Regions from separate parts of the Nocardioides sp. NPDC059952 genome, predicted to be linked through region 4. Evidence: predicted binding sites of a transcription regulator. Region 4 holds the regulator's gene; each other region holds the start of a gene.
The links. Region 4 encodes LexA, which represses DNA repair genes until DNA is damaged. Its sites were predicted from a motif close to TCGAACANNTGTTCGA; they were not measured.
Positions count from the first base shown of each region.

Region 1: a site for LexA is predicted at 2,948-2,963, ahead of ACFV9G_RS02945 (alpha-ketoglutarate-dependent dioxygenase AlkB). Genes of this name have one in related genera too.
Region 2: a site for LexA is predicted at 2,645-2,660, ahead of ACFV9G_RS03020 (DUF222 domain-containing protein). Genes of this name have one in related genera too.
Region 3: a site for LexA is predicted at 4,438-4,453, ahead of ACFV9G_RS23080 (DUF222 domain-containing protein). Genes of this name have one in related genera too.

Region 1 covers NZ_JBHWLY010000004.1:66,123-72,988, forward strand. The annotation lists gene ACFV9G_RS02930 (hypothetical protein) at 1-324, opposite strand, end outside; gene ACFV9G_RS02935 (DUF58 domain-containing protein) at 311-1,198, opposite strand; gene ACFV9G_RS02940 (AAA family ATPase) at 1,224-2,237, opposite strand; gene ACFV9G_RS02945 (alpha-ketoglutarate-dependent dioxygenase AlkB) at 2,310-2,927, opposite strand; gene ACFV9G_RS02950 (GntR family transcriptional regulator) at 3,053-3,787, shown strand; gene ACFV9G_RS02955 (hypothetical protein) at 3,795-4,145, opposite strand; gene ACFV9G_RS02960 (DUF4031 domain-containing protein) at 4,197-4,454, shown strand; gene ACFV9G_RS02965 (MFS transporter) at 4,517-5,761, opposite strand; gene ACFV9G_RS02970 (hypothetical protein) at 5,802-6,419, opposite strand; gene serA (phosphoglycerate dehydrogenase) at 6,437-6,866, opposite strand, start outside.
Region 2 covers NZ_JBHWLY010000004.1:77,450-84,315, reverse strand. The annotation lists gene ACFV9G_RS03045 (hypothetical protein) at 1-64, opposite strand, end outside; gene ACFV9G_RS03040 (hypothetical protein) at 107-760, opposite strand; gene ACFV9G_RS03035 (pyridoxamine 5'-phosphate oxidase family protein) at 750-1,211, opposite strand; gene ACFV9G_RS03030 (DUF1905 domain-containing protein) at 1,284-1,580, shown strand; gene ACFV9G_RS03025 (aminoglycoside phosphotransferase family protein) at 1,633-2,535, shown strand; gene ACFV9G_RS03020 (DUF222 domain-containing protein) at 2,938-4,179, shown strand; gene ACFV9G_RS03015 (TetR/AcrR family transcriptional regulator) at 4,187-4,810, opposite strand; gene ACFV9G_RS03010 (hypothetical protein) at 4,807-5,421, opposite strand; gene ACFV9G_RS03005 (TIGR01777 family oxidoreductase) at 5,514-6,527, shown strand; gene ACFV9G_RS03000 (DUF2087 domain-containing protein) at 6,524-6,820, shown strand; gene ACFV9G_RS02995 (hypothetical protein) at 6,847-6,866, shown strand, end outside.
Region 3 covers NZ_JBHWLY010000064.1:14,179-21,044, reverse strand. The annotation lists gene ACFV9G_RS23105 (helix-turn-helix domain-containing protein) at 14-268, shown strand; gene ACFV9G_RS23100 (hypothetical protein) at 265-885, shown strand; gene ACFV9G_RS23095 (gamma carbonic anhydrase family protein) at 908-1,441, opposite strand; gene ACFV9G_RS23090 (cation diffusion facilitator family transporter) at 1,453-2,487, opposite strand; gene ACFV9G_RS23085 (ArsR/SmtB family transcription factor) at 2,484-2,840, opposite strand; gene ACFV9G_RS23080 (DUF222 domain-containing protein) at 2,917-4,158, opposite strand; gene ACFV9G_RS23075 (class I SAM-dependent methyltransferase) at 4,601-5,212, shown strand; gene ribH (6,7-dimethyl-8-ribityllumazine synthase) at 5,264-5,746, opposite strand; gene ACFV9G_RS23065 (bifunctional 3,4-dihydroxy-2-butanone-4-phosphate synthase/GTP cyclohydrolase II) at 5,743-6,866, opposite strand, start outside.
Region 4 covers NZ_JBHWLY010000010.1:17,317-24,182, reverse strand. The annotation lists gene nrdR (transcriptional regulator NrdR) at 1-142, opposite strand, end outside; gene ACFV9G_RS06915 (hypothetical protein) at 541-1,437, shown strand; gene ACFV9G_RS06910 (LysM peptidoglycan-binding domain-containing protein) at 1,546-1,938, opposite strand; gene lexA (transcriptional repressor LexA) at 2,121-2,888, shown strand; gene ACFV9G_RS06900 (alkaline phosphatase D family protein) at 2,976-4,670, shown strand; gene ACFV9G_RS06895 (MXAN_6640 family putative metalloprotease) at 4,745-6,301, shown strand; gene ACFV9G_RS06890 (ATP-dependent DNA helicase) at 6,387-6,866, opposite strand, start outside.

The DNA of each region.
Region 1 (6,866 bases), on a different contig from region 4:
GTCGGCCGGGATCTGGCTGACCTCGGCGACGTAGTCGCGCACTGTGCGGCTCAGGTGCTGGTGGCCGACCCGTGCCGGGACGTCGCCGCGGTGCACCGCCCGCTCGATCCGGTCGATCTCGGCCAGGTGCTCGCCACGGAGGTCACGCGGCTCGGGCACCCAGGGCGTCTCGACCTCGACGACCGGCTTGCGCTTACGGGTCAGCAGGATGACCACGAGGTAGTAGACCGCCACCGCGGCGAGAAGCGCGAGCGCGAGCACCAGCCACCAGCCCGAGTGGGCGATGGGCTGCTGGAACTCCTCCGGGACGCTACCGCCGCGCATGCCGGTGCCTCTCCAGGAGATGGAAGACCGCGCCGATGGCGGTGGTGTCGTCCCGGACCCGCTGGTAGGCGATGCCCAGGCGGTCCAGGGTGCCGCGCAGGCCGTGCTCCTCGGCGGCGGCTAGCTCTGCGTACTGGGACTGGAGGACCGCGTCGCCGGTCAGCCATCCCGGCAGGGCGGAGACGGTGTCGACGTCGACGGTCGGGGCGCCGCCGGCCACCGCGGTGGTGGGGTCGAGGTCGTCGATGCCGGCGACCAGCACCTCGTGCTGAACGGTGAGACGGCGCAGGACCGCGGCCATCTCGTCGCTGACGGAGTGCTCGTCGGTGACGACGAGCAGGATCGCCCGGCGGCGTACGTTGGTGGCGATGTGGCGCAGCACCGCGACGATGTCGGCCTCGGCGGCATCGGGGGTGATCGCGTCGTGGGCCTGCCCCAGCGCCCGCTCGAGCGCGATCTCGGTGTCGGCGGACTTGGTGAGCTTCTGGGTCTCGGAGTCGCCGTAGGCGACGGCGACCTTGTCGCCGTGGCGTACACCCAGCCAGCCGACCAGGCCGGCGGTGAAGATCGCCAGATCGCGCTTGGTCGTGGTGCCGGTCGCCTGGGCCGCCATGCTCCGGCCGGTGGAGATCGCCAGCAGCACCAGGTGCTGCCGCTCGGCGGTGAACCGCTTGACCAGCAGGCTCCGGGACCGCGCCGTCGCCTTCCAGTCGATGTCCTTCACATCGTCTCCGGGGACGTACTCCCGCAGGTCGTGGAAGTCCATGCTGCGCCCGGTCTGGACGCTCGCGTACTCCCCGTCGAGCAGGCCCAGGACCTTGCGGTGGGCATGGATCATCAACCGCGTGCGGATCCGGGGAAGGTACGTTGCCATTCTGTGCCTGATTTCCTGGCGCCACTCAGGGGCTCGGGACAGCGCGGACCAGCGCGTCGACCAGCATCTCGGGCTGGACCTTCTCGGCCAGCGCCTCGAAGCTGAGGTGGAGCCGGTGGCGCAGGATGCTGTGGCGCAGCTCGCGCACGTCCTCGGGAGTCACGTAGGAACGACCGAGCAGCAGCGCCGCCGCACGCGAGGCCTGCAGGAACGCGATCGAGGCACGCGGGGACGCGCCGATCTCGACGTAGGAACCCGTCTCCGGCCCGAGGAGCTGGTGGGCGTTGCGGGTGGCCTGGACGAGGGCGACGATGTAGCGCTTGATCGCCGGGTCGACGTAGACGCGCTTGGTCAGCTCTTGGAGCCAGACCACGTCGTCGGGGTCGGCGACCGGACGGGTCTCCTCGTGGTCGGGGCCGAGCGTGCCGGCCTCGATGCGCTCCAGGACGACGAGCTCCTCGCCCTCGCTGGGGTAGTTGACGATCTCCTTGAGCAGGAACCGGTCCATCTGCGCGTGCGGGAGGACGTAGGTGCCCTCCTCCTCGATCGGGTTCTGCGTGGCGAGCACCATGAACGGGCGCGGCAGCGGATGGATGTGGCCGGCGATCGACGTCTGGCGCTCCTGCATCGCCTCGAGCATGGCGCTCTGGGTCTTGGCGGAGGAGCGGTTGATCTCGTCGAGCAGCACGAAGTTGGCGTGCACCGGGCCGAGCTGGGTCTCGAACTCGTGGTTGCGCTGGTCGTAGACCTGGGTGCCGATGATGTCGCTCGGCAGCAGGTCGGGGGTGCACTGGATCCGGGAGAACTGCGCCTTGACGGTCTGGCTCAGCGTGCTCGCGGCAAGCGTCTTGGCCAGTCCGGGCACGCTCTCGAGCAGCACGTGACCCTCGGAGAGGAGTGCGATCAGCAGCGCCGTCCTGAGTCGCTCTTGGCCGACCACACGGCTGCTGAAGGCGGTGCTGATCCGCCCGACGATCTCCTTCGCCCTGGCGATCTCCTCAGCGGACGGCGGGGCGAGGGGTGGTGCGGTGGTGGTCAAGGCGGCTCCAGAGGCGTCGGCTGTCGGTCCCATCCTTTCCTACCAGCGTACGGAACGCATCTGGGGGCCGCCTCAGAAGACGTTGCGGGGGCGGAACTGGACCGAGATCCGGGGGCCGGCGGAGGAGACCTTGGGGATGGCGTGCTCCCAGGTGCGCTGGCAGGAGCCGCCCATGACGACGAGGTCGCCGTGGCCCATCTCGATGCTCATGCCCTTGCCGCCTCGTCCTCCGTGGGGGCGGAGGGCGAGGCGGCGGGGGTCACCGACGGAGACGATCGCGACCATCGTGTCGTCGGTGCGGCCGCGGCCGATCTTGTCGCCGTGCCAGGCGACCGAGTCGTGGCCGTTGCGGTAGTAGCAGCAGCCGGCGGTCACGAAGGGCTCGCCCAGCTCGGGCAGGTAGTGGGCGGTGAGGCGGCCGCGGGCCTCGGCGAGCCTGGGGTGGGGGAGCGGGTCGCCCTGCAGGTAGGTGTGCAGGAGCCTCGGCACGTCGACCATCCGGTCGTACATCTGTCGGCGCTCCTCGTGCCACGGGACGTCGTTGACGAGGGCCGCGAAGACGTCGTCGGGATCGGGCAGCCAGCCGCGGGCGATGTCCACCCAGGCTCCGCGGTCCAGATGGGTCCGCTCGTAGGCCGTCTCGGTGGTCTCGTCGTCTGTCGGGGCGAAGAGTGTTCCCTGGAAGTCCACCCTCGTAGCGTACCTCGTGATCGAACACTTGTTCTAGTGAAATCCGGCCGTCGTATTTCGTTGCAGAAGATCTGCCTCATCTCGTTGCAATGTCACAACTTGACGAAATTCGGGACGTACGCGAGGTGTACACCTACGCTCTGGTCATGGTCCGGTCGGTCGAGGGTGAGCGGTCGCTCAAGCACGTCCAGATCCGGGAGTACGTCCGGGAGCTGGTCGTCGGCGAGAGCCCAGGCGCCTCCGCGCCCTCGGAGCGTGAGCTGGTCCAGAAGTTCAGCGTCGCCCGGGCCACCGTGCGGCAGGCGCTCGATGCGCTCGTCGCCGACGGTCTGCTGGTCCGGATCCCGGGCCGGGGCACCTTCGTCGCGCGCCCGCCGCGGGCGGCGAGCCCGGTGCTCGGGTTCAGCGAGGAGATGGCTCGCCGGGGCATGCAGGCATCCTCCGAGACGCTGCTGCTCGGCCGGGAGAAGGCCGGGCCCACCATCGCTCGCGCGCTGGGCATCAAGGAGGGTGCGGCCGTCGTCCACTGGCGGCGCCTGCGCCGCGGCGACGGGGTGCCGATCTGCATCGAGGACGTCTACCTCGACGAGGCGATCGTGCCCGGGATGCTCGAGCGCACCGCGCCGACCAGTCTCTACGCCGAGCTGGCCACTCGCCACATGCGACCGTCGTGGGTCGACGACACCTTCCGTGCCGATGTGGCCAACATCGAGGAGGCCACCCTGCTCGGTCTCTCGGTCGGCGTCCCGGTGCTCCGCAGGCAGCGGAAGTCGGTCGCGGGGGACCGCTACGTCGAGGTGTGCCGCTCGGTCTACCGTGCCGACCGCTATGCGCTGCACCTGCAGCTCGGCCCGTCCTGAGGACCGGTCAGAGGTGGCCGAGCGGCGCGACCACGTCGCCGCTCTCCTCGCAGACCCAGATCGGGTCCGGACCTCCCAGATCGGGAGTGATGTGGAGCGAGTGCACCGGCGACTCGGGCGGGCACGAGGTGCACACCGGCCAGCGCGCGGAAGCCTCGCCGTCGAAGAGCAGGTCCTGCACGTCCTGGGCGACCAGGCCGGCGACGTACGCCTTGCCCTCCGGCCACTGCTCGACCCACCAGCCGCGCTCGGTCATCGCGTCCTCGAGGGCGGAGACGGCCGCGGCACCGGCGAGTCCTCGGGCATCGAGGTCATGGAGCACCCTCGCCCGAGCCTCGAACAGCACTGTCGTGTTCATCACGGACCATTCTTGCCGACCGGTCAAGGCTGGACACGGTAGGAATGGTCCGTGATCCTCATCGACCCGCCGAACGTACCCAGCCGCGGCCGGATGTGGTCGCACCTCGCCAGCGACACCTCCTACGAGGAGCTGCACGACTTCGCGAGTCGGCTGGGCATCCCGGCCCGAGGGTTCGACCGGGACCACTACGACGTGCCGGCCGAGGCCTACGACGACATGGTCGCGGCGGGTGCTGTCGAGGTCACCTCCCGGGTCCTGGTCTCTGCTCTCCTTGCCGCCGGTCTGCGCCGTCGCAAACCCCGTTAGCCGAGGCGTCACGTACGTCGGCCGAAGTGGCACCGCGGTGACGTCTCGGCCGACGGGGGTGACTACTCGGCCGGCGCGGGTGACTTCTCGCCCGGCGGGAGTGACGTCTCGGCCGGCGTGGACATCCGCCGGGTGGTGAGCCAGATGGCCGCCGCGATCAGCAGGCCGAGGCCGCCGCCGAGGACGAAGCCGCCCTGCCAGCCGATCAGGTCGATGGCGAAGCCGGCGGTGGGAGCTCCGACGGCGCTGCCGAGCGTGATGGCCGAGCCGTGCCAGCCCATCACCTCGCCGCGTACGGTCGAGGGGACGCTGCTGGTGATCGCCTCGAGCGCGGCGGTCAGGGTCGGTGCGCAGAAGAAGCCGCTGAGCAGGAGCAGCACGGTGAACGAGATCGGGTCCCAGGCGAACGCGGTCAGCACCGTCGTCGCACCCAGCAGGACGAGCATCACCGCGGTCGAGGGGTGGCTGTTGAGGGCGCCGTAGATGAGTGCGCCGAGCAGCGAGCCGAGCGCCCACATCGCCATGACGAGCCCGAGCAGGGCGGTGCGCTCGAAGTCGCGCATCGCGGCGACGGTGCCGAGGTCCTCGGCGATGAGGATGAGCGAGGCGGTGAAGGTGCCGGCGAGCAGGAGCGTGACGCCCGGGTTCACCCACGAGGGGAGGCCGAAGCGGCGCCTCGGCGAGCCGGTGTCACTGGGGACGGCGTCGCTCGGGACGGTCGGCTCGCCCTCGGTGATCATCGGGTTGAACAGCCACAGCACCACCGCCGCGGCGATGCCGAGCCACTGGATCAGCAGCATCGCCCAGGATGTGCCGAAGTAGCTGGCGCCGAGGACGCCGATGACCGGACCGACCATGAACCCGAGCTCGGTCATGATCGCGTCGGCGCTGAGCGCGGCGGTGCGCTGCCCGGGCCCGACCGAGCGGAGCATCACCTGACGCACGATCGAGAACGACGGGACGGTGAAGAGTCCCGCGATGGCGACCAGTGCGAGCAGCGGAAGATATCCGACCCAGGGGGCGATCGACCAGGCGATGGGGAGAACGGCCAGCGGCAGCAGGAGGGTACGTCGCAGGCCGAGGCGGTCGAGGAGCCGGCCGAGCCAGGGAGCGGAGATCGCCATCGCGATCGCGAGGACCGTCGAGACGAGCCCGGCCTCGGCGTAGGAGCGGTCCAGCGGGCCGACCACGTGAAGGGTCACGATGACAGCCGAGGCCGGCATCGGAATGCGTAGGAACAGACCCAGCACGAGGATGCGGCGAACGTCGGGAAGCCGCCACAGGTCGGCGTACGTCTGGAAACTCACCGACGAATTCTGTCACCGAAGCGGGGTTCCGAACGAATCGTTATTGATCGTTTGACAGGTATGTGTTGAGGGTCTCCAGCTCGGCCGAGATGTTGGCCCGCGCGGCGGCCTCCCAGCTGATCCTGGCGAAGGGTGTCGAGAAGAGCGACTCCTTCTCCAGCAGCCGCTCCAGGACCTGGGCGCGTCCGGCGCGGAACTCCTCGTCGGACAGGTGCTGATACTCCTCGCGGACGGTCGCGGCGTACTCCGCATAGCGCTCCTCCGGAGCGGCCAGGATCGCCAGGTCGGCGTCGCAGAGCACCCGGCCGCCGCGGTCATCGGGCGCAGGGTCGTGGGTCTCGGTCAGCCGCACCAGCCGGACGACCTCGGCGACCGCGTCGGCGTCCAGGTGGGCGGCCAGCGCGTCCTCGGCCCAGGTGGCCGAACGCTCCTCGGCGTCCCGCTCCCCGTCGTAGACGGAGTCGTGGAAGAACGCCGCCAGGGTGACCGTCAGCGGGTCGAAGCGCTCTCCCTCCGCCCTCAGCTCCTCGATCCGGTCCAGCACCTCGGTGAGGTGCCGGCGGTCGTGATAGCGGCGGGTCGGGTCGTCGTACGCTGCCAGGACGTCACCGAGAAGGTCGGTCGCCGCTGGCAGCGGCCAATGTTGAGGGAGCTCCATGAGCCAGAACGCTAGCGTCAGGCGTGGTAGGCGCGCACCCACCTGGTGTGCGGGTTGGCCGTGATCTTCTCCAGTGTCGTCGCTGGTACGTCGGTCACGTCGGTGACGACGAAGCCGGTCTCGCCGGCGGTGGCCAGGTATTGGCCGGTCACGTTGACGCCCTCGGCGGCGAGCAGGGCGTTGAGCTCGGCGAGCACGCCCGGGACGCTGTCGTGCAGCAACGCGAGGCGCGCGCCCTCGGCCAGCGGCGGCGGCTGGACCGCGGGCAGATTGACGCTCAGCGCGGTCGATCCGGAGCCGACGAAGTCGCGCAGCTTGCCGGAGACGAACCAGCCGATCTCTTCCTGGGCCTCCTGCGTGGAACCGCCCACGTGCGGAGTCAGGATGACGTTGTCGAGGCCCTGCAGCGGGCTCTCGAAGGCGTCGCCCTGAGCCTTGGGCTCGATC
Region 2 (6,866 bases), on a different contig from region 4:
GCCGCTCGCCGAGCTCCTCCTCGAGCCGCTCGATCTCCTCGTCGATGGTCGTGCTGATGGTCATGACATCTCCTCCGTCTGGATCGGATGTCGTCCTCACCACCACCTAAACAGAGACCACCGACAGTTCTGCCTCGTGGATCGTGGTCTCGAACCCGTGATCGGGCCGCGAGCCTCCGACCGGGCTCAACTGCACGACGATCCCGGTCGCCACGTCCAGCCCGATGTCGTACGCCTCGGGGTAGACCGTGCCCGCCTGCGGCTCCCACCCCGGGGCGCCGTCTCCGTACTCGAACCAGTCGGTGACCCGGGACCACAGCAGCGGACAACAACCGCACCGCGGCTCGTACTCCTGCCCGGGCACCGCCCTCGCCCACCAGGTCTCCCGCCCTGCCCTCGGCTCCGAACGCAGGTCGCTCAGCGCCACATCGACCGAAAGCTCCTCGGGATCCAGCATCGAGACGAACAGGTAGTTGTTCCACATCGGGTCGTCGATGTCGTGGGTGCAGGCCCGCGGCCGGCTCGCCACGAGACCGTCGGCGCGTAGGACCGGCTCCGGATCGACCACCGGAGCCTCGCCCCTGACCACCCGATCCCCGGCGGCGTCGCGCACGCGGAGCCAGCCAGGTCTGCGCAACCAGCACTCGACGTCGCCGTCGTCCCGCGTCCGCCAGGTGAAGTGCAGAGCGGAGAAGCGCCACGGCGACGACCGGGCGAGCGCCCGGAAGGTGTCCTCGGTCAGCGGCACCTCAGCTTCCATCGGACCCACCCTCGTCCAGCCAGCGGCCGTTCCGCATCAGGTGGCGTCCGTCGAGCTCGTTCGACTCGCGCCAGGCCTGGATCTTGGTCGGCCGCACGCGGATCAGACTGTCCGCCCAGTCGCTCGGGTCGCCGCCCTGCTTCTCGGCGTAGATCTCCAGGACCCGCTGCGGCGTACGCTCCATCGGCTCGACCTCGGCCCGACCGTCGACGATCACGACGTCGCGCAGCTCGCCGAGGGCCAGCCGGACGACCGGGGAGGCGGTGAGGTTCCGCTGGGTGCGCGCTCCGCCCATGCTCGCGATCCAGATCTCGCCCTCCCACCACACGAACGAGATCGGCACCAGCCACGGCTGGTCGTCGTGCGCGGAGGCGATCCACAGGTCGACGTCGTTCTCCAGACGGGTGCGGGTGTCGGAGAGTCTCTGGGCGAGGGAGCGAGGGTCAGCCATGGCCGCACCCTAACCGTCCGCCCTGCCGGTGGAACGACCATTTTCCAGACACCGGCCTGGAAGGATGAGCGCGTGGAGACCTGGGACTTCGAGGCCGAGCTGTGGCCGTGGAAGGACGAGACCGACGCCTGGATCTTCGTGACCGCGCCACCTGAGGTCACCGAGGAGATCCGCGAGGCGTCGATCGCGACCGGCCCGCCCCGCGGTTTCGGATCGGTGAGGGTCGAGGCACGGATCGGCACGACCACCTGGCGGACCTCGGTCTTCCCGGGTCAGGATGGCTATGCGCTGCCGATCAAGAAGGACGTACGCCGCCGCGAGGACCTCCAGGTCGGCGACCGCGCGCTCGTCTCGCTCACCCTCGTCTGACCCCGAAAAACCATGCGCGCCGCCGGGCGCCGACGTGGTTGGCTCAGCCACGATGAACGCCGCGATGCACGATGACGAGCTGATGATCGACGAGGACCTGATTCGGTCTCTGCTGAGGCGGGACGTCGCGGCCTACGCCGAGCTTCCCCTCCGCCCGCTGGACTCGACCGGGTCGACCAACCGGCTCTTCCGGCTGGGCGAGGAGCATCTCGTACGCCTCCCCCGCCAGCCCGGCGGATCGGCCACGATCACGCAGGAGGCCCGCCGGCTGCCCGGGTTCGCGGCCAACCTTTCGGTGGCTGTGCCGGAGGTGGCGGCGGTCGGCGAGCCGGGCTTCGGCTACCCGGAGCGTTGGAGCGTGGTGCGCTGGCTCGACGGGGAGAAGCCGGGCCTGGGCACCGGTGACGTGACCGCCGCCGACCTGGCCGGGGTCGTGACCGGGCTCCGGCGGACCGAGGTGCCGCAGGAGGCGCTCGAGGACCCCGAGCTGCGCTGGTACCGCGGCGAGCCGATCGCCGGTTTCGACGCCGACGTGCGGTTCCGCCTGAAGGAGTGCCGCGAGCTTGCCGAGCTCGACCTGGACCTGGACGCGGTCGAGTCCGTCTGGGACCAGGTGATGGCCCTTCCGCCGGCCGAAGCCGAGCCGCGCTGGGTCCACGGAGACCTGCTCGCCGAGAACCTGCTGTCCCGCGACGGCCGTCTCACCGCCGTACTCGACTTCGGCGCCCTCTCCGTCGGTGACCCGACCGTCGACCTGATCTGCGCCTGGGAGCTCCTCGACGTCGCCGGCCGCGACGAGTTCCGCGCGCTTCTCGACCTCGACGACGCCACCTGGCTCCGCGCTCGCGGGTGGGCGCTGTTCATCGCCCTGATGACGTTCCCCTACTACTGGCGGACGATGCCCGTACGCTGCGCCGATCGGCTTGTGATGGCTCGGGCTGCTCTGGGCGGCTGAGGCGGCTTGGGTTCCAGCGTGGGTGGGGCCAATACGTGGCTTGGGTTGGGTTGGGAGATTTACAAGCCTTGGCGCTTGGGTTGGGTGCCATTTGCCTGTCTTGCGGGCTTCCAGCAGCGGTTCGGCTTTGGCTTGGGATATCTGTCCCTGATTGGGTTCGTTGGTTTGCTTCGTGTGATAGGCTCGGCGCAGGCGTAAACGTGATGGCCGACCACCTCGAAAGAGGCGTGCCGCCACTCTCGGGAGACATCGAGTGTGGGGTAATCCAGGGGAACCAGGGGCGTCGACGCTGAGCTGCGAGGGTAAGTAATAGCCCGTACTGCCGGGCCTCCGAGACCAGCGAACCAACCGGGATCTGCACAGGCAGAAACCCTTGAGTTCGTACGTCGGGAGGTGACCGTGATGACCACGCTGCAACAGCCCCAACACCCCGTGCTCGGAGCCGTGGTCGCGGTCACCAACGCTCTGGGCGGGGTCGCGGACGCTAATCCGGCCTTCATGGCCACCGACCAAAAGGCCGCCACGCTGCTCGAGATCGCCCACGCGAAAGCGCAGCTGGCCGAGCTCGAGTTCCGGGTGCTCGCGGCCGCTGATGACGTGGCCGCCGAGGCCGCTGCCCGGGATGTCGCCGCGTGGCTGCATCACCACACCCACCAACACCCCGAGACCCTGCGCGCCGACCTGCGGCTCGCCGACGCCCTGGACCGTTCCTACGGGCAGGTCGCCGCGGCGATGCGCGCCGGGGCCTGCAACCCCGCCCAAGCGCAGGTCATCGTCGCCGCCCTCGACGACCTCCCCACCGACCTCGACCCCGAGGTCCGCGTCAAGGCCGAGGAGACGCTGGTCGCCTACGCCACCGAGTTCGACCCCACCCAGCTGCGCCGCTTCGGGCGCCGGATCCTGGACCTGATCGCCCCCGAGATCGCCGAGGCCGAAGAAGCCAAACGCCTCGCCGCCGAGGAAGCCCACGCCCGCAAGAAGACCCGACTGAACATGCGCCGCCTCGGGGATGGCACCACCCGGATCTCCGCCGTGGTCCCGGATGCGGCCGCGGACCGGCTGGCCACCAACCTCGAAGCCTTCGCCTCACCCCGACGCGATGACGGCACCCGCACCGAGACCGGCGAGTTCCTGCCCTACGACCGCCGGCTGGGGCTCGCGTTCTGCCAGCTGTTGGAAACCCTCGACCCGGCCCGGCTCCCGATCCATGGCGGGGACGCGACCACGGTGATCGTCACGATCGACATCGACCAGCTCCGCAAACAGGCCGGGGTCGCCCAGGTCCTCGGGGGCAGCCCGATCACCGCGGCCGAGGCCCGCCGCCTCGCCTGCACCGCGAACATCCTCCCCGCCGTCCTCGGGGGAGACTCCGAGGTCCTCGACCTCGGCCGCAAGGAACGGTTCTTCACCGCCGCCCAACGCCGCGCGCTCCTGCTCCGGTCAGCGACCTGTGAGGCCGAAGGGTGCGACATCCCCGGCACCTGGGCTGAGGCCCACCACTGGGTCGCCTGGTCCCAAGACGGCGCCACCGACCTCGACAACGCCACCCTGCTCTGCTCCCATCACCATCACCGCGCCCACGACACCGCCTACCTCCACGAACGCCTCCCCAACGGCGACATCCGCTTCACCAGACGGACATGAAATGGCGCTAACCGCGGCCTTTGAGCCGGGACCGTAGGACGAGCCGGGCCGCGGGCCCGAGATCCTCGATGACCTCGACGAGCGCACCGAGCTGCTCGAGGGACTCGAAAGCCGACTCGGCTCCGGGGCGGTCGACGCCGTCGTACATGAGGAGGCCGATGAACGCCGAGCTGATCGCGCGGGACAGACCCGGCGCGTCCACGACGCCCTCGACAGGGCTTCCCTGCAGCGCGCGGGCGACCGCGGTCTCGATCTCCTCGTTCCACCGGCCCAACGCGTAGCGCGCTGTCTCGGCCAAGGTCTTGTCCCGCTGCGCGCCGGCCAGGAGCTGAGCCATCACCGTGATGTTGCCGGCGGCTCGCTCCCGCTCGTGAAGCCCTCGCCCGAGCTGCAGCAGCTCGCTCAGCGAGGTCACGTCCGCGAGCTCGTCCCGGTAGGACGCCGCCGCCTCGTCCGTCGCCGCGCGGCACGCTTGGTCGACCAGGTCCACGACTGTGCCGAAGTGGTAGAAGACCAGCGCCTGGTTGACCCCCGCCCGGTCGGCGATCGCCCGCGCCGAGAGACCGGCGATCCCGTCCTCCTTGAGCAGGTCGGTGACCGCCGCCATCAGCTTGGCCTTGGTGGGGTTCATTCTGCGGCGGGCTCCTTGGTGACGAGCAGGTTGTAGCCGATCAGGGCGAGACCGAGTATGCCGCCACCGACGAATCCTACGAACGCGCAGAGCAGGACCATCCCGGGCCCGTCGTGGATCCACCCTTCCAGCGTCACGAATCGAGCGGTCGAGAGCAGCGTTCCCGCCAACGCAAAGAAAATGAAGGTCTCAGGAGTACGCAGCGCCCGGATCCGCGCACGACGGGTGATCGCACGACCGAAGAGCCCCGCGACCAGACCGGCAGCGGCAGCCAGGCCGACGAAGATGGCGAGGTCCTCCGAAGCATCCAGGTTCGCCCCCGAGAACATGACCTTGCTGACCAGCACGAACGACAGTCCTGCGGCAACGATCGCCGGCCAGGCCCGGTCAGCGACCGGCGAGGGTGGAAGCAGCGACACGGGAGCCACCAGAACTGCAAAGGGCAGCCCTGTGATCGCGCCCATGATGGCTCCGATCACTCCGCCGAGGAGCGTCCCCAGGACCGGCATCAGGAGCGTCCCGAACGCGCCACCGATCACCAGCCCGAGCATGACGCCGAACAGCCATGCCCGGACGAACGCCCAGAGCAGAGCCCACACCCAACCAGCCACGTACGCCTCCTCGAGTCCATTTGAGCGATTGCTCAAATCTAAGGTAGCGCAGATCTTGAGCGATCGCTCAAATAGGTTCTATGGTCGCTGCCATGAAGATCGTCATCGCCGGAGGGACCGGCCAGGTCGGAGGCATCCTGCGGCGCGCCTGGAGCGCGCGCGAGCATGAGGTGGTGGTGCTCTCCCGCCAACCCGAACAGCTCGAGGAGGGCGTACGTCATCGGGTCTGGGACGGGCGGACGATCGGTCCGTGGGCCGAGGAGATCGACGGTGCGGACGTGGTGGTGAACCTCGCGGGACGGACGGTCAGCTGCCGTTACACCGATGCCAACCTGAAGCAGATGATGGACTCGCGGGTCGAGTCGACCCGGGTCGTCGGCGAGGCGATCGCGGCGGCGGCCAACCCACCGATCACCTGGCTGCAGATGAGCACCGCGACGATCTACGCCCACCGTTTCGACGCACCCAACGACGAGGCCACCGGCATCATCGGCGGCAGCGAGCCGGACGCCCCCGCCTACTGGGAGTTCTCGACCCGCATCGCCAAGAACTGGGAGGCGGAGCAGGCTGCAGCGCCGACACCGCACACCCGCAAGGTCGCGCTCCGCTCGGCGATGGTGATGAGCCCCGACAAGGGCGGCGTCCTCGACGTACTCCTGGCCATGGCGCGCCTGGGCCTCGGCGGGCCCGTCGCCGGCGGCGACCAGTTCGTCTCCTGGATCCATGAGGCCGACTTCGTACGCGCCTGCGATCTGCTCATCGAGCGCGATGACATCGCCGGACCGGTGAATCTGGCAGCCCCGGGGCCACTGCCGCAGCGGGACCTGATGCGCGCGCTGCGCACGGAGGCGGGCATGCCGATCGCACTCCCGGCCACCCGCTGGATGGCGGAGATCGGGGCCTGGGCGCTGCGTACGGACACCGAGCTGCTCCTCAAGAGCCGCCGTGTCATCCCCGGGAGGCTGCTGGAGACGGGCTTCGAGTTCGAGTACGCCGACTGGGCCTCCGCCGCCCGCGACCTCGTGTCCCGCGCACGACGGGGGCGGCAGAGGCGGCAGAGAAACCAGTCGCATCGACCAGCCGGATCGGCCACGATGAAAAGGTGACCCGCGCGACCTGGCAGCCCCGACCCGACGACGCCGAGACCTTGAGACGGTTCTTCGGCAAGGACGGGCGGCTGCTGACGATCCCGTCGAAGCACGTCAAGAAGCTGGTGGTGCTCAACGAGCTCGCGCAGTCCTTCGAGCTCGGGAAGGTCTACCCCGAGCGCGAGGTCAACGAGATCCTCGGGCGGTTCCACGAGGACGTCGCCGCGCTGCGCCGCTACCTCCACGAGGAGGGCTTCATGATGCGCGAGGGCGGCTTCTACTGGCGCGACGGCGGGAGCGTCGACATCTGACTCTGCGGATCGGGCATGATTCGCGCATGACGATGCCGGAACAGAC
Region 3 (6,866 bases), on a different contig from region 4:
TACCTTCGATTTCATGAGCATCGACGACGAGGACACCGCGTTCTACGTCGGGATCGCCGCCCAGGTCACCGAGCATCGGGTCGCGCGGGGCCTGTCCCAGCGCGAGCTCGCCGAGCTCTGCGGCACGACCCAGTCGGCGATCGCTCGACTGGAGTCCGGCTCCCGCCCTCCCAAGATCGACACCCTTCTCCGGGTGGCTGCCGCCCTCGACTGCCGTCTCGAGGTCGGCTTCCACGCCCGCACCCGAGCCCACAGGAGCACGCCATGAAGACCACCATCTCCGCCGACGAGGTCGAGTCGACCCGCAGCGAGCGGTTCCTGGCGGTCGCACTGACCGCCTTCCTGCTCGTCGGCACCGTCTGGTTCTACGTCAAGGTGGCCGGCTGGTGGCCGCTCTACATGGACTGGGACCAGTGCAATAACGGCGAGACGGCGTGTGAGATACCCGGTCATGAAGCGATGCAGATCGGCTTCCGCCTCGGCTTCATCATCCTGCTCTGCCTGGTCGGATTCTGGGTCCTCTACCGGCTGCGACGCAGCGGCTCGCGCTTCCTTCCGCTCGGCTTCGCCCTCGCCGCGACCGGCGTGATCATGGCCCTGGTCTTCGCCTTCCACTACACCTTCGAGTACGCCGACTTCGGGCCGCTCATCCTGTCGCTGCTCGGCGCCGCGGCCACCGTCGGCGTGTTCGTCGCCGTCCAACGGCTCCTGGCCAAGCGGATCCCGGCCATGCGCGTCCGCAAGGGAGACTGCCCCTACTGCGGCTATCCGGTCCGCGGCAAGCACTGCGAGGGCTGCGGCCGCGAGACCATCGCCCCGTGCTCGACCTGCGAGGCCGACCGCCGGGTCGGCACGCTCCACTGTGTGGAATGCGGCGCCGAATGAACCCTCAACCTCAGGGTCAGGGTTAGCCCTGCACCGGGCGTACGGTCGCCCGGTGCAGCTTCATGAACTCGACGTAGCCCGGCGCGTTGAGCTCCAGGATCACGGCGGGGTTGGTGCCGGGCTCGATCGTGCCGCGGATCTTGGCCGGGACACCCATGACCAGCGAGTGGTCCGGGATCTCGGTCCCCTCGACCACCATCGCGCCGGCCGCGATCAGGCAGCCGTCACCGATGACGACGGAGTCGGAGACCACCGCCCCGTTGCCGATCAGCGACCCGGTCCCGATCCGGTCGCCGTGCACGACGCAGCCGTGCGCGACCGTGCTGTGCGGCCCCATCTCGAGCGAGGATCCCGGGCGTACGTGCAGCACCGAGTTGTCCTGCACGTTGGAGCCCTCGCCGATGACGATCGGCCCGACGTCGGCGCGCAGCACCGCGCCGTACCAGACGCTGGCGTTGGGCCCGAGGCGTACGTCACCGATCAGCGTCGCGGTCGGCGCCACCCAGGCGTGGGGATGGATCTGCGGACTCTTGCCGTCGAACTCGAAGATGTTCATCGACGCAGATCCTAGGCGTGCGCGCCGTCGGGGCTGACGTGGAGGACCACGCTGGTCAGCCGCGGCAGTGCCTCCAGGAGGTGCTCCTCAGCGTGGTGCGCGATGTCGTGGCCGGCGGAGACCGGGAGGTCGGCGGACACGGTGATGTCGCCGTCGGCGTGGAGGGTGTGCCCGATCCACCGCAGCCTCAGGCTGCGGACCTCGAGCACGCCGTCGACCGTGCCGACCGCCTCCCTCGCCCTGCGGACGTCATCAGGGGTGACCGCGTCCATCAGCCGGGCGCCGACCTGCTTGAGCGCCGAGCGCAGCACTCCGAGGATCGCGACCGCGATCAGCAGCCCGATCAGCGGGTCGGCCCACGGCATCCCGACCGCGACTCCGGCAGCACCGAACACCACGGCCAGCGAGGTGAACCCATCGGTACGCGCGTGGAGCCCGTCCGCGACCAGCGCCGCCGACCCGATCTGGCGGCCCACCCGGATCCGGTAGCGCGCGACGATCTCGTTGCCGCAGAACCCGACCACCCCCGCCGCCGCGACCGCCCAGACGTGCTCGACCTCGCGCGGATGGAACAACCGGTCGACGGCCTCCCAGGCCGCCAGGATGCTGGACAGGGCGATCATCGCCACGACGAACAGCCCGGCCAGGTCCTCGGCCCGACCGTACCCATAGGTGAACCGGTCGTTGGCCGGGCGCCGGGCCAGCCAGAACGCCACCAGCAACGGCACCGCGGTCAGCGCGTCGGCGACGTTGTGGAGCGTGTCCCCCAGCAGGGCCACCGAGCCGGTCAGACCGACGACGACCGCCTGGATGCCAGCCGTCAGCGCGAGGACACCGAGGCTGATCCACAACGCCCTGCGGCCCCGTACGTCCGCCTCGAGGGCTTCGTCGACCTGATCCGCGGCATCGTGGGAGTGCGCTCCGAAGACGTCCGAGACCGCATGGCGGAAGCGGGCCCATCCTCCGCCGTGCGCATGCCCGTGCCCATGACCGTGCCCGTGACCATGGCCTTGGTCGTGTCGGTGATCGTGCAGCGTGTGGGTCATGCCGACTCGTCCCCCGACCGGTGATGCGCCGGGACCTGGTCCAGCAGATGCTCGACGTGACCGATCGTGTCGAGGACCAACTGGCGCACGTGCCCGTTCTCCACGCGGTAGAGCACCGATGTCCCCTCCTTCCGCGTGGTCACCAGCCGCGCCATCCGCATCTTCGCCAGATGCTGCGAGACCCCCGGCACCGGCTTCTCCAGCATCCCGGCGAGCTCGGAGACCGACCGCTCCTCGTCCAACAACAGCCCCGCCACCTGCAGGCGCGTGGGATCGGCCAGCATCCGCAGCACCTCGACGGCGAGGGTGACCACGTCGTCTCCCCACACCGGAGGTTGCGTATTTGCATGCATGCGCAAATTATAGCGCTAACTGATTCCGAGGATCTCTCGGCTTCATCGAAGTGAGACGGACGCGCTGTTGACCGACCTATGTGCGTCTGGTGAAGCGGATGTCGCCGCTGGGCAGGCGCTCATGGAGGTACGCGGTGTCGTGGGCGCGGTGGTGGTGATGGGAGCAGAGCAGGGCGGCGTTGTCGAGGTCGGTGGCGCCGTCTTGGGCCCAGGCGATCCAGTGGTGGGCTTCGGCCCAGGTGCCGGGGATGTCGCAGCCTTCGGCCTCGCAGGTTGCTGACCGCAGCAGGAGTGCTCGGCGTTGGGCGGCGGTGAAGAACCGTTCCTTGCGACCGAGATCGAGGACCTCGGAGTCTCCCCCGAGGACGGCGGGGATGAGGCCGGCGGTGCAGGCCAGGCGCCTGGCTTCGGCTGCGGTGATCGGGGTGCCGCCGAGGATCTCGGCGACCCCGGCCTGTTTGCGGAGCTGGTCGATGTCGATGGTGACGATCACGGTGGTGGCGTCGCCGCCGTGGATGGGGAGCCGGGCGGGGTCGAGGGTCTCGAGCATCTGGCAGAACGCGAGCCCGAGCCTGCGGTCGTAGGGCAGGTACTCGCCGGTCTCGGTGCGGGTGCCGTCATCGCGTCGGGGTGAGGCGAAGGCTTCGAGGTTGGTGGCCAACCGGTCCGCGGCCGCATCCGGAACCACGGCGGAGATCCGGGTGGTGCCGTCCCCGAGGCGCCGCATGGCCAGTCGGGTCTTCTTCCGGGCGTGGGCCTCCTCGGCAGCGAGCCGTTTGGCTTCTTCGGCTTCAGCGATCTCGGGGGCGATCAGGTCCAGGATCCGGTGCCCGAGGCGGCGTAGCCGGGTGGGGTCGAACTCGGTGGCGTAGCCGACCAGCGTCTCCTCGGCCTTGGCCCGGATCTCGGGGTCGAGGCCGGCTGGGAGGTCGTCGAGGGCTGCGACGATCACCTGCGCTTGGGCGGGGTTGCAGGCACCGGCGCGCATCGCGGCCGCGACCTGGTGGTAGGTCCGGTCCAGGGCATCGGCGAGCCGCAGGTCGGCGCGCAGGGCCTCGGGGCGCTGGTGGGTGTGGTGATGCAACCACGCCGCCACATCCCGAGCAGCCGAGTCGGTGGCCACATCGTCGGCGGTGGCGAGCACCCGCAGTTCGAGCTCGGCCAGCTGCGCCTTGGCGCGGGCGATCTCGAGCAGCGTGGCGGCCTTCTGATCGGTGGCCATGAACACCGGGTTCGCCCCAGCAACCCGCTCAAGGGCGCCGGTGATCGCGACCACGGCCCCCAGCACAGGATGCTGGGGCTGTTGCAGCGTGGTCATCGAACCGGTCACCTCCCGACGTACGAACTCAAGGATCTGCCCATGCAGATCCATCTTGGTTCGCTGGTCTCGGAGGCCCGGCAGTACGGGCTATTACTTACCCTCGCAGCTCAGCGTCGACGCCCCTGGTTCCCCTGGATTACCCCTCACCCGTTGTGTCCCGGGCGGAAAGGCACGCCTCTTGAGAGGTGGTCGGCCATCACGTTCACGCCTGCGCCGAGCCTACCACACGAAGCAAAACAAATGAACCCAATCAGGGACAGATATCCCAAGCCAAAGCCGAACCGCTGCTGGAAGCCCGCAAGACAGGTAAATGGCACCCCACCCAGACACCCGGGCTTGTAAATCTCCCAACCCAAGCCACGTATTGGCCCCACCCACGCTGGAAGTCCGCACAGACCACACGGCACCCCCAGCCGAATCCCGTTACCCTCTGTCACCGATGACCATGACCGAGATCGGCGCAGCCTACGACCGCCGCGCAGCCGAGTACATCGACCTGTTCGGAAAGATCGACCAGCTCGCCGAGCGCGACCACAACACGATCACCACCTGGCGAGACACCACGACCGGCCGCCTATTAGATGCCGGCTGCGGCCCGGGCCTCTGGAGCAAGGAACTCACCACAGGCGGCGTACGTGACGTGGTCGGACTGGATGCCTCGGCCGAGTTCGTCGCCGCCGCACGGGCGCGGTACCCAGACGTCAGCTTCCAGCGAGCCGACCTCGCGGCGATCCCCCTGAGCGACAGCTCGGTCGGCGGGATCCTGGCGTGGTACTCGATCATCCACACCCCACCCGCCGAGCTCCCCGCCATCCTGGCCGAGTTCGCCCGTGTGCTCACCCCCGGCGGATCGGCGCTGGTCGGCTTCTTCGACGGCGAGCCCGGCGAGGCGTTCGACCACGCGGTCCACACCGCCTACTACTGGTCGGCGGAGGCACTCACCGATCTGCTCACCCCGCACGGGTTCGTCGTCGAGCAGGCATCGACCCGGCAGGACCCGGGCGCCCGCCGACGTCAGGGCGATCTGGTGGCGACACTCAGCAGGTTGTGAAGCTGAAAGTGACCTATAGGCCACTCTCAGCTTCACAACCTCCACAGCACCTCAGTAGTGGCGTACGCAGTCGCGCAGGGTGAGCGCGGTCTCCATGGCCGCCGCGGCGGCCTCGTAGCCCTTGTCCTCGCTGGACCCCTCGAGCCCGGCCCGGTCGAGCGCCTGCTCCTCGTTGTCGCAGGTCAGCAGGCCGAAACCGACCGGAACCACGTGGTCGATCGCGACCCGGTTCAGCCCGTCGGTGGCGGCCGAGCAGACGTAGTCGAAGTGGGGGGTGCCGCCGCGGATGACGACGCCCAGCGCGACGATGGCGTCATAGCCCGACTTGGCGAGCGCGGCCGCGGCGACCGGGAGCTCGAAGGCGCCCGGGACCCGGACGACCGTCAGGCCGCCGACGGCGGCGTCCTTCAGCGCCCGCTCGGCGCCGTTCAGCAGGCCGGCCATCACCTCGTCGTGCCAGCGCGCGGCCACGACGGCGACCCGCAGATCGCTCGCGTCGACGACCTCGGGGGTCGGGGCTCCCTTGCCACTCATCGGTTCTCCTCAGTCAGATCGCGCCCGGACAGATCGGGCAGCTCGTGACCCATGCGGTCACGCTTGGTCAGCAGGTAGGCGAGGTTGTGCTCGTTGGGTCGCGGGGTCAGCGGCACCCGCTCGGCGACCTCGACACCGTAGGCCTCGAGGTGGCTCACCTTCTCGGGGTTGTTGGTCAGCAGGCGCACCGAGTCGACCTTGAGGTCACGCAGGATCTGCGAGGCGGCGCCGTAGTGGCGCGCGTCGGCCGGCAGACCGAGGTCGAGGTTGGCGTCGACGGTGTCGCGACCGCCATCCTGGAGCTGGTAGGCCTGCAGCTTGGCGAGCAGCCCGATCCCGCGGCCCTCGTGCCCACGCAGGTAGACCACCACACCGCAGCCCGCCTCCGCGATCCGCGAGAGAGCCTCGCGCAGCTGTGGCCCGCAGTCGCAGCGCCGCGACCCGAAGACGTCCCCGGTCAGGCACTCCGAGTGCACTCGCGCGAGCACCGGGTCGCATCCGGCGATGTCGCCGTAGACCAGCGCGACGTGCTCGACCTGGTCGTCGATGGTGCGATAGCCGTACGCGGTGAAGTCACCGAACTCGGTGGGCAGCCGGGTCGCCGCCTTGCGCTCGACCAGCACCTCCGTACGCCGCCGGTAGGTGACCAGGTCGGCGATCGAGATCATCGCCAGACCGTGCTCGTCGGCGAACTCCCGCAGCTGCGGGGCGCGCTGCATGGTGCCGTCGTCGTTGACCAGCTCGACCAGCGCACCGGCAGGCTCCAGACCGGCCAGCCGGGTCAGGTCGACCGCGGCCTCGGTGTGGCCGACCCGCACCAGCACTCCGCCCTCGCGTGCCCGCAGCGGGAAGACGTGCCCCGGCCGGGTCAGGTCCCCGGCCCCGGAGTGAGGGCCGGCGAGCAGCCGGGTCGTGAGCGCCCGGTCGGCGGCCGAGATGCCGGTCGAGACGCCCTCGCGGGCGTCCACCGAGACCGCGTACGCCGTCTGCTTGCGGTCCTCGTTGACCCGGGTCATCGGCGGCAGGTCGAGGGCGTCGAGCCGCTCCCCCGGCAGCGCCACGCAGATCACGCCGGAGGACCAGCGGATCGCGAAAGCCATCACCTCCGGGGTCGCCAGCT
Region 4 (6,866 bases):
CCATCAGCTGCATCTGCTCGACGGTTGTGAACCGCTTCCCACACTCCTGGCAGACCCGGCGGCGCCGGATCTGGCCACCGTCCTCGGCCACGCGGGAGTCGAGCACCTTGGTGTCGCTGTGTCGGCAGAACGGACAGTGCACGGTCGAGCCCCTCTCGTGAGACCTGTGGATCCAGGCCGTCTCAACGGCGGCCCGAGCCTGTGGAACCTGTGGATATGAGCGTGAGTCCCTGTGGAACAACACCCCCGTCGCTGTGGGCCATCCGCCTGTTCATGTGAACTAGATGTGGATAACTACAGCGGTGTAACTACTAGATGTAGTGGTAACCGTACGCCCGCCCCCACGACGATGCAAGCGAGCGGCGCGTTTACCCGCGCGCCCGGCGTGTCGCCGGTCAAACACCGAAAGATTCCGGTTCAGCGGCGCCGGACTGGCCTGGATGAGTAAGAATGGCCCCCGTGACAAACATCTCCGGAGGAAATCGCGTCGGGTCGCGGAGAGGCACGCGCCCCAGAAGCGGTCCCCGGCCACCTTTCATCTTGCCTGCGATCGCGACACTGGCATTCCTCGTCATCTGGGGAGTGCTCGTGTGGGTCGCCGTCGGTTTCGGGGCCGACGCACGGGGAGGCGATTCCGGCGCCTGGGCGAAGCTCGCCGTCGCGGCGGTCGTTGCAGTCGCCTGCCTCTTCTTGACCTTCACCTTCGCCGGGAAGGCCTGGCGGGCCTTCTCCGGCTCCCCGACCACGCCACCCACCGACGACTACACCGGAAGCCACTCCAACGCCTACGTCGAGGAGCAGGACTACTCGGACACGACCTACTCCGACCAGCAGCTCTACACGGAGCAGGCCTACCCGGAGCAGGACTACTACGGCGCCGGTTCCTACGGCTACGACGACACCGGCTCCTACGGCCGGCACAGCTCCGACACCGGGAGTCAGCCGCCCTACGGCGACACCGGGAACCCGTCCTACACCGACACCGGATCGCAGTCGCCCTACGGCTATCCCGGCAGCGACCAGGGCTACGGCAACACCGGCAGCCGGGCCGCCTACAGCACGTCGTCCTACCTGCCGCCGACCAGCCCTCCGCCTTCCCCGCAGCCCTACTACTCGAGCCCGCCGACACCGACGTCGACGCCACAGAGCACTTCGGGGTACGGCTCGCAGGGATACGGCACGGACAGCTACCCCACCCAGCAGGGTGGCTCGCCGCAGTATCAGTCCGGTGCCTACCAGACCCCGACCGGCTACGGTCAGACGGGCTCGAGGGCCCGACTGACCCAGGACCCCGCCGCGACCCAGGCGATGCCCACCCAGCGGCAGCCCCAGGATTCCCCGGTCGAGCCGGACGACGAGTGGCCGCCGCGGCACGGCACCCGCAACAAGCAGTGGCCGCCGGCCGAGCCGGACCGCCCCTACCGCGGGCGCCACTGACGAGACAGCGAGAGTGCTGCAGACGCTTCCCATCGTCTGCAGCACTCTCACTTTTCCCGGTTGCCGGCCGCCGGGGTCGAAGGAGCAGCCGGACATCTGTGGGGCGCCCTACGGCGCGGTCGGGATGATCAGGGTCTGACCGGACATGAGCATCGAGGACTCGAGACTGTTGAGCTCCTTGATCGTCTGCTCCATCTCCCGAATCGAGGCGTCGGTCCCGGCGACGGCCTTCGAGGAGATGTCCCAGAGCGTGTCGCCATCGCCGACGACCATCGTGTGGGCGGCGGGGGCGGGGCCACGAAATCCGGCATCAGCGTCCGCACCGTTCTCCACCGCGAAGGCCACCCGGGCCCCGATCAGTGCGATCCCGAAGAGCACGACGAGCGCGAATGCGAACACGACGACGCGGCCGCGGCGAGTGAGCCGCACGGTCGAGCGACGCACCTCCCGCACCGGACGGGGCGGCTCGGCTACGGGCAGCACATAGACTGTTGCACTCATCTCACGGCCTCCTGATCACAAGTCTCTCGATCACGTGTTCGATCGAGCACATGTTCGAAGGTAGATCACGTGTTCGAACAACGCAAGTAGCGACGCCCAGAATTTTCGAACGCCGACACGCGCCACCCATGAGATCGAACAAATGTTTGATGTCGTGGTGCCAGAGGGACTAATGTGGTGACATGACCACGCAGAAGACAGGCACCGGATCAGGCGGTTCGAAGAAGAGCCGCGTCCGCGAGCTGCCCGACGGGCCGCCGGACGCGACCGGGCTCACGCCGCGTCAGCAGCGCATCCTCGCTCACCTGCGCGACAGCATCGAGCAGCGCGGCTACCCGCCCAGCATGCGCGAGATCGGTGCTGCGGTCGGGTTGACCAGCACCAGCAGCGTCGCCCACCAGCTCCGGGCGCTGGAGCAGCGTGGTCTGATCCGCAAGGACCCGAAGCGACCGCGCGCCCTCGAGGTCTTCCTGCCCGAGGTGATGGCCCACCGCAAGGCCATGTCCGGCGAGGAGCCCGAGACGACGTTCACGGCCGAGGCCGGTGTCAACCCCAACCCCGACGCCGCCATGGTCCCCCTGGTCGGGCGGATCGCGGCCGGTGGCCCGATCCTGGCCGAGGAGACCTCGAGCCAGCAGAGCGTCGAGGACGTCTTCCCGCTGCCCAAGCAGCTCGTCGGCAACGGCGACCTCTTCCTGCTCTCGGTCTCCGGTGACTCGATGGTCGACGCGGCCATCTGCGACGGCGACTTCGTGGTCGTGCGCCAGCAGCCGACCGCCGAGAACGGCGAGATCGTGGCCGCGCTGATCGACGGCGAGGCCACGGTCAAGACGCTCTCCCGCAAGGACGGCAAGGTCTGGCTGCTGCCGCACAACGCTGCGTACGAGCCGATCGACGGCACCCACGCGACGATCCTCGGCAAGGTGACGGCGGTCCTACGCAGCCTCTGAGCCCGCCCCGGGGACCAGCCCGGAAACACTGCGTGAACTCAGCCGCCGGCCCATGACAGGGCCGGCGGCTGCGTCGTTCCATACAGCGTGACCCAGAGCAGCACGACCCAGACGCAGATCGACCGCCGCACCCTCATCGCCGCCGGGCTCGCGAGCGCCGCAGCGGCCGGAGCCATCGCTCTCCCCGAGCCCGCTGAGTCCGCCGAGGCCGCCGGCGGCTCGCTCAACCACTTCCAGCACGGCGTCGCCTCCGGCGACCCGCTCCCGGACCGGGTGGTCATCTGGACCCGGGTCACGCCGTCCGCCGACGCGACCCCCGGCTCCGGCAGCAGCGAGGAGGTCTTGGTCCGCTGGGAGGTCTCGCCCACCGCGGACTTCGGCCGCGTCACCGCCAAGGGATCCCGGCAGACCGGCCCCGACCGCGACCACACCGTGAAGCTCGACGTCACCGGCCTGGCCCCGGAGAGCTGGTACTTCTACCGCTTCACCTACAACGGCCAGACCAGCCGTGTCGGGCGTACCCGGACGGCTCCGGCCGCCGACGCGACCCCGGAGAACGTACGTTTCGGGGTGGTCTCCTGCTCCAACCTGCAGGCCGGCTGGTTCGCGTCCTACCGGCACCTGGCCGCCCGTGACGACCTGCACGCGATCCTCCACCTGGGCGACTACCTCTACGAGTACGGTCCCGGCGAGTACGGCTACGGCATGGCCAACGAGGACGTCCGTCCGCACGAGCCCGCCCACGAGATGCACACGCTGGCCGACTACCGGATCCGGCACGCGCAGTACAAGCGCGATGTCGACCTCTCCGCCGCTCACGCCCGGCTGCCCTGGATCGTCACCTGGGACGACCACGAGTCGGCCAACGACGCCTGGCTGCTGGGTGCCGAGAACAACGAGCCCGGCGAGTACGACTGGATCGACCGCAAGACCAACGCCAACCAGGCCTACGACGAGTGGATGCCGCTGCGTGTGGACGGCACGGCAACCGTGGAGACCGACGGCCACCTCCACGACCGGATCTACCGACGGCTGCGCTTCGGCAACCTGCTCGAGCTGAGCATGCTCGACCTGCGCTCCTACCGCTCCCAGCAGGTCGCCCGCACCGACCTCGCCGGAGTCGACGACCCCGACCGCACGATCACCGGCGACGAGCAGCTGGCGTGGCTCAAGGACGGTCTGCTCACCGACGCCCGGTGGAAGATCGTCGGCAATCCGGTGATGATCGCCCCGGTCACCTTCGGCGCGCTCCCGAAGAGCCTGATCGCGCCGGTCAACGACGTCACCGGCCTGCTGCCCGACAACGGCATCGCCTACAACGTGGACCAGTGGGACGGCTACACCGCCGACCGCACCGAGCTCTTCGAGCACATCCGCGACAACGCGATCACCGACACCGTCTTCGTCACCGGCGACATCCACTCGGGTTGGGCCTGCGACCTGCCGTACGACTCCGCCGTCTACCCGCTCGGCAAGACCGCCGGCGTCGAGTTCGTGGCCACGTCGGTGACCTCGAACAACCTCAAGGACATCCTCGGCGCCCCTCGCCGCACGGCCAGTCTGACGGTCGAAGGCATCATCCAGACCGCCAACCGCCACGTCCGCTACCTCAACTTCGACGACCACGGCTACTGCGTCCTCGACGTGACCCGCACCCGCGCCCAGATGGACTGGTACGTCATCGGCGAGCGCAAGGACTCCAACACCACGGCCACCTGGACCAGGTCGTACGCCACCGCAACCGGAAGCAACAGGCTCCATCGCGTCACTGTGCCGGTCTAGGCCGTGTCCGCCGGACACAGCGTCGCTCTGCGCTTAGACTGCCCAGGTCTGCCATCCCGAACGTCTGGTACCTCATGCGAAACATTGCCCGCCGGATCAACCGGAAACAACGCTCCCTCGTCCTGATCGCGGGCATGGTCGTTGCGACGTTCGTCGCCACCATGCCGGCAACCGGGTCGACGCCGGCGACCTCGGTGAGGACCGGCGGCGACACCAGCGCCGAGCAGCCGGTGACGGAGAAGGTGGCCCGGGAGGCGCTCGCCGCGGCCAAGAAGGTCAAACGCAACCAGTCGGTGCGCGGTGCCCGCCAGGTCGTGCCCGGGCGGCACATCGCCGGCCGGCCAGACGCGACCATCGCGCTGGCCGACCTGTGGAACGCCAAGGATGCCCTGGACGGCTCCAACAAGGCGGCCGCGCGTGAGCTGCTCGCCCGCCCCCGCACCGCGACCCAGACCTGCAGCGACGTGGTCTGCGTCCACTACACGCCGGGCAAGGGCGGCGACCGTGCCTCGACGGCGTACGCGACCCAGGTCCGTGACGTGGTCACGAAGGTGCACAACCTCTACGTCCAGGCGGGCTACCGCAAGCCCGCGGCCGACAAGTCGGTCACCCCGGGCAAGGTCGACATCTACCTGGAGAACCTCTACGACGAGGGCTACTACGGCTACTGCGCGCCCGAGACGAAGGTCTCCAAGACCGCCGCGACGGCCTACTGCGTCCTGGACAACGACTACGCCACCAGCGAGTACGGGTCCTACAACACGCCCACCGAGAACCTCCGGGTGACCGCCGCTCACGAATATTTCCACGCGGTCCAGTTCGCCTACGACGCCGGCGAGGACCGCTGGATGATGGAGTCGACCGCGACCTGGGTCGAGGACGAGGTCTACGACAGCATCAACGACAACCGGCAGTACCTCGGCTACGGCCAGCTCGAGGACCAGCGCAAGCCGCTGGACAACTCCTACGCCTCCAACCTCGGGATCTACGGCAACTGGATCTTCTTCCGCTACCTGTCCGAGCGCTTCGCCAAGGAGCGCGGGACGCTGCCGGAGGTGGTCCTCTCGATCTGGAACCGAGCACCGTCGACCTACTCCACCACCGCCATCCGGCAGGCCCTTGCTCAGCGTGGCACCACGCTGAAGCAGGAGTACATCCGCTTCGCCGCCGCCAACCTGGCCCCCTCGAAGGCCTACAGCGAGGGCGGGGCCTACTACCCGCCGGTCTACGACGGCCGCACGGCGCTGCCCGCCAAGCGGCAGACGGTCGACGGCAAGTTCACCCTCAAGCACCTGACCTACGCCTCCCAGCGCCTCGTCCCCAAGAAGGTGGGCAAGGGCTGGAAGCTGCGCGTGAAGGTCGACGTGGCCCGGCCCAACGCCAACGCCGCTGTGATCAGCGTGTTCCGCACCGACGGCACCCGCGCCGTCTACTACCTCAAGCCCAACAGCAAGGGCATCGCCACCAAGACCATCGAGGGCTTCTCCTCGAAGCGGATCCGCAAGGTCGAGGTCACCTTCGCCAACGCGAGCAGCAACTTCAAGTGTGGCCAGGGCACCGCGTTCTCCTGTCACGGCGTCGCGACCCCCGACAAGGCCACCCACCGCTGGTGGGCCAAGACCTACCGCTGACCCGAACCAACCCCCGCCGAGTCGGCTCGTTCTCACGAGCCGACTCGGCGTGGTTTTCGGTCAGAACGAGCCGACTCAGCAGAGATCAGGCCGAGGCCAGCTCCGAGAGACGCTTGAGGGCCTTGCGTACGACGTCGGGGTCGGTCGTGGCCCACATCGGCGGCAGGCTGGCCTTGAGGAATCCGCCGTAACGGGCGGTGGCCAGGCGGGCATCGAGCACGGCCACGACACCGCGGTCGGTGGTGGTGCGGATCAGCCGGCCGGCACCCTGCGCGAGCAACAGGGCCGCATGGGTGGCGGCGACCTGCATGAACCCGTTGCCGCCGGCCTTGTCGGCCGCCTGCTGCCGGGCCGACATCAGCGGGTCGTCGGGCCGCGGGAACGGGATCCGGTCGATGATCACGAGCTGGCAGGTGTCGCCGGGGACGTCGAGGCCCTGCCACAGCGACAGCGTGCCGAAGAGCACCGTGTGCGGGTCGGCGACGAACTGCGCGGCGAGCTCGGGCAGCTGTGCGTCACCCTGGGCCAGCGTGGTCAGGTGAGGCAGCTTCTGGCGCACGACCTC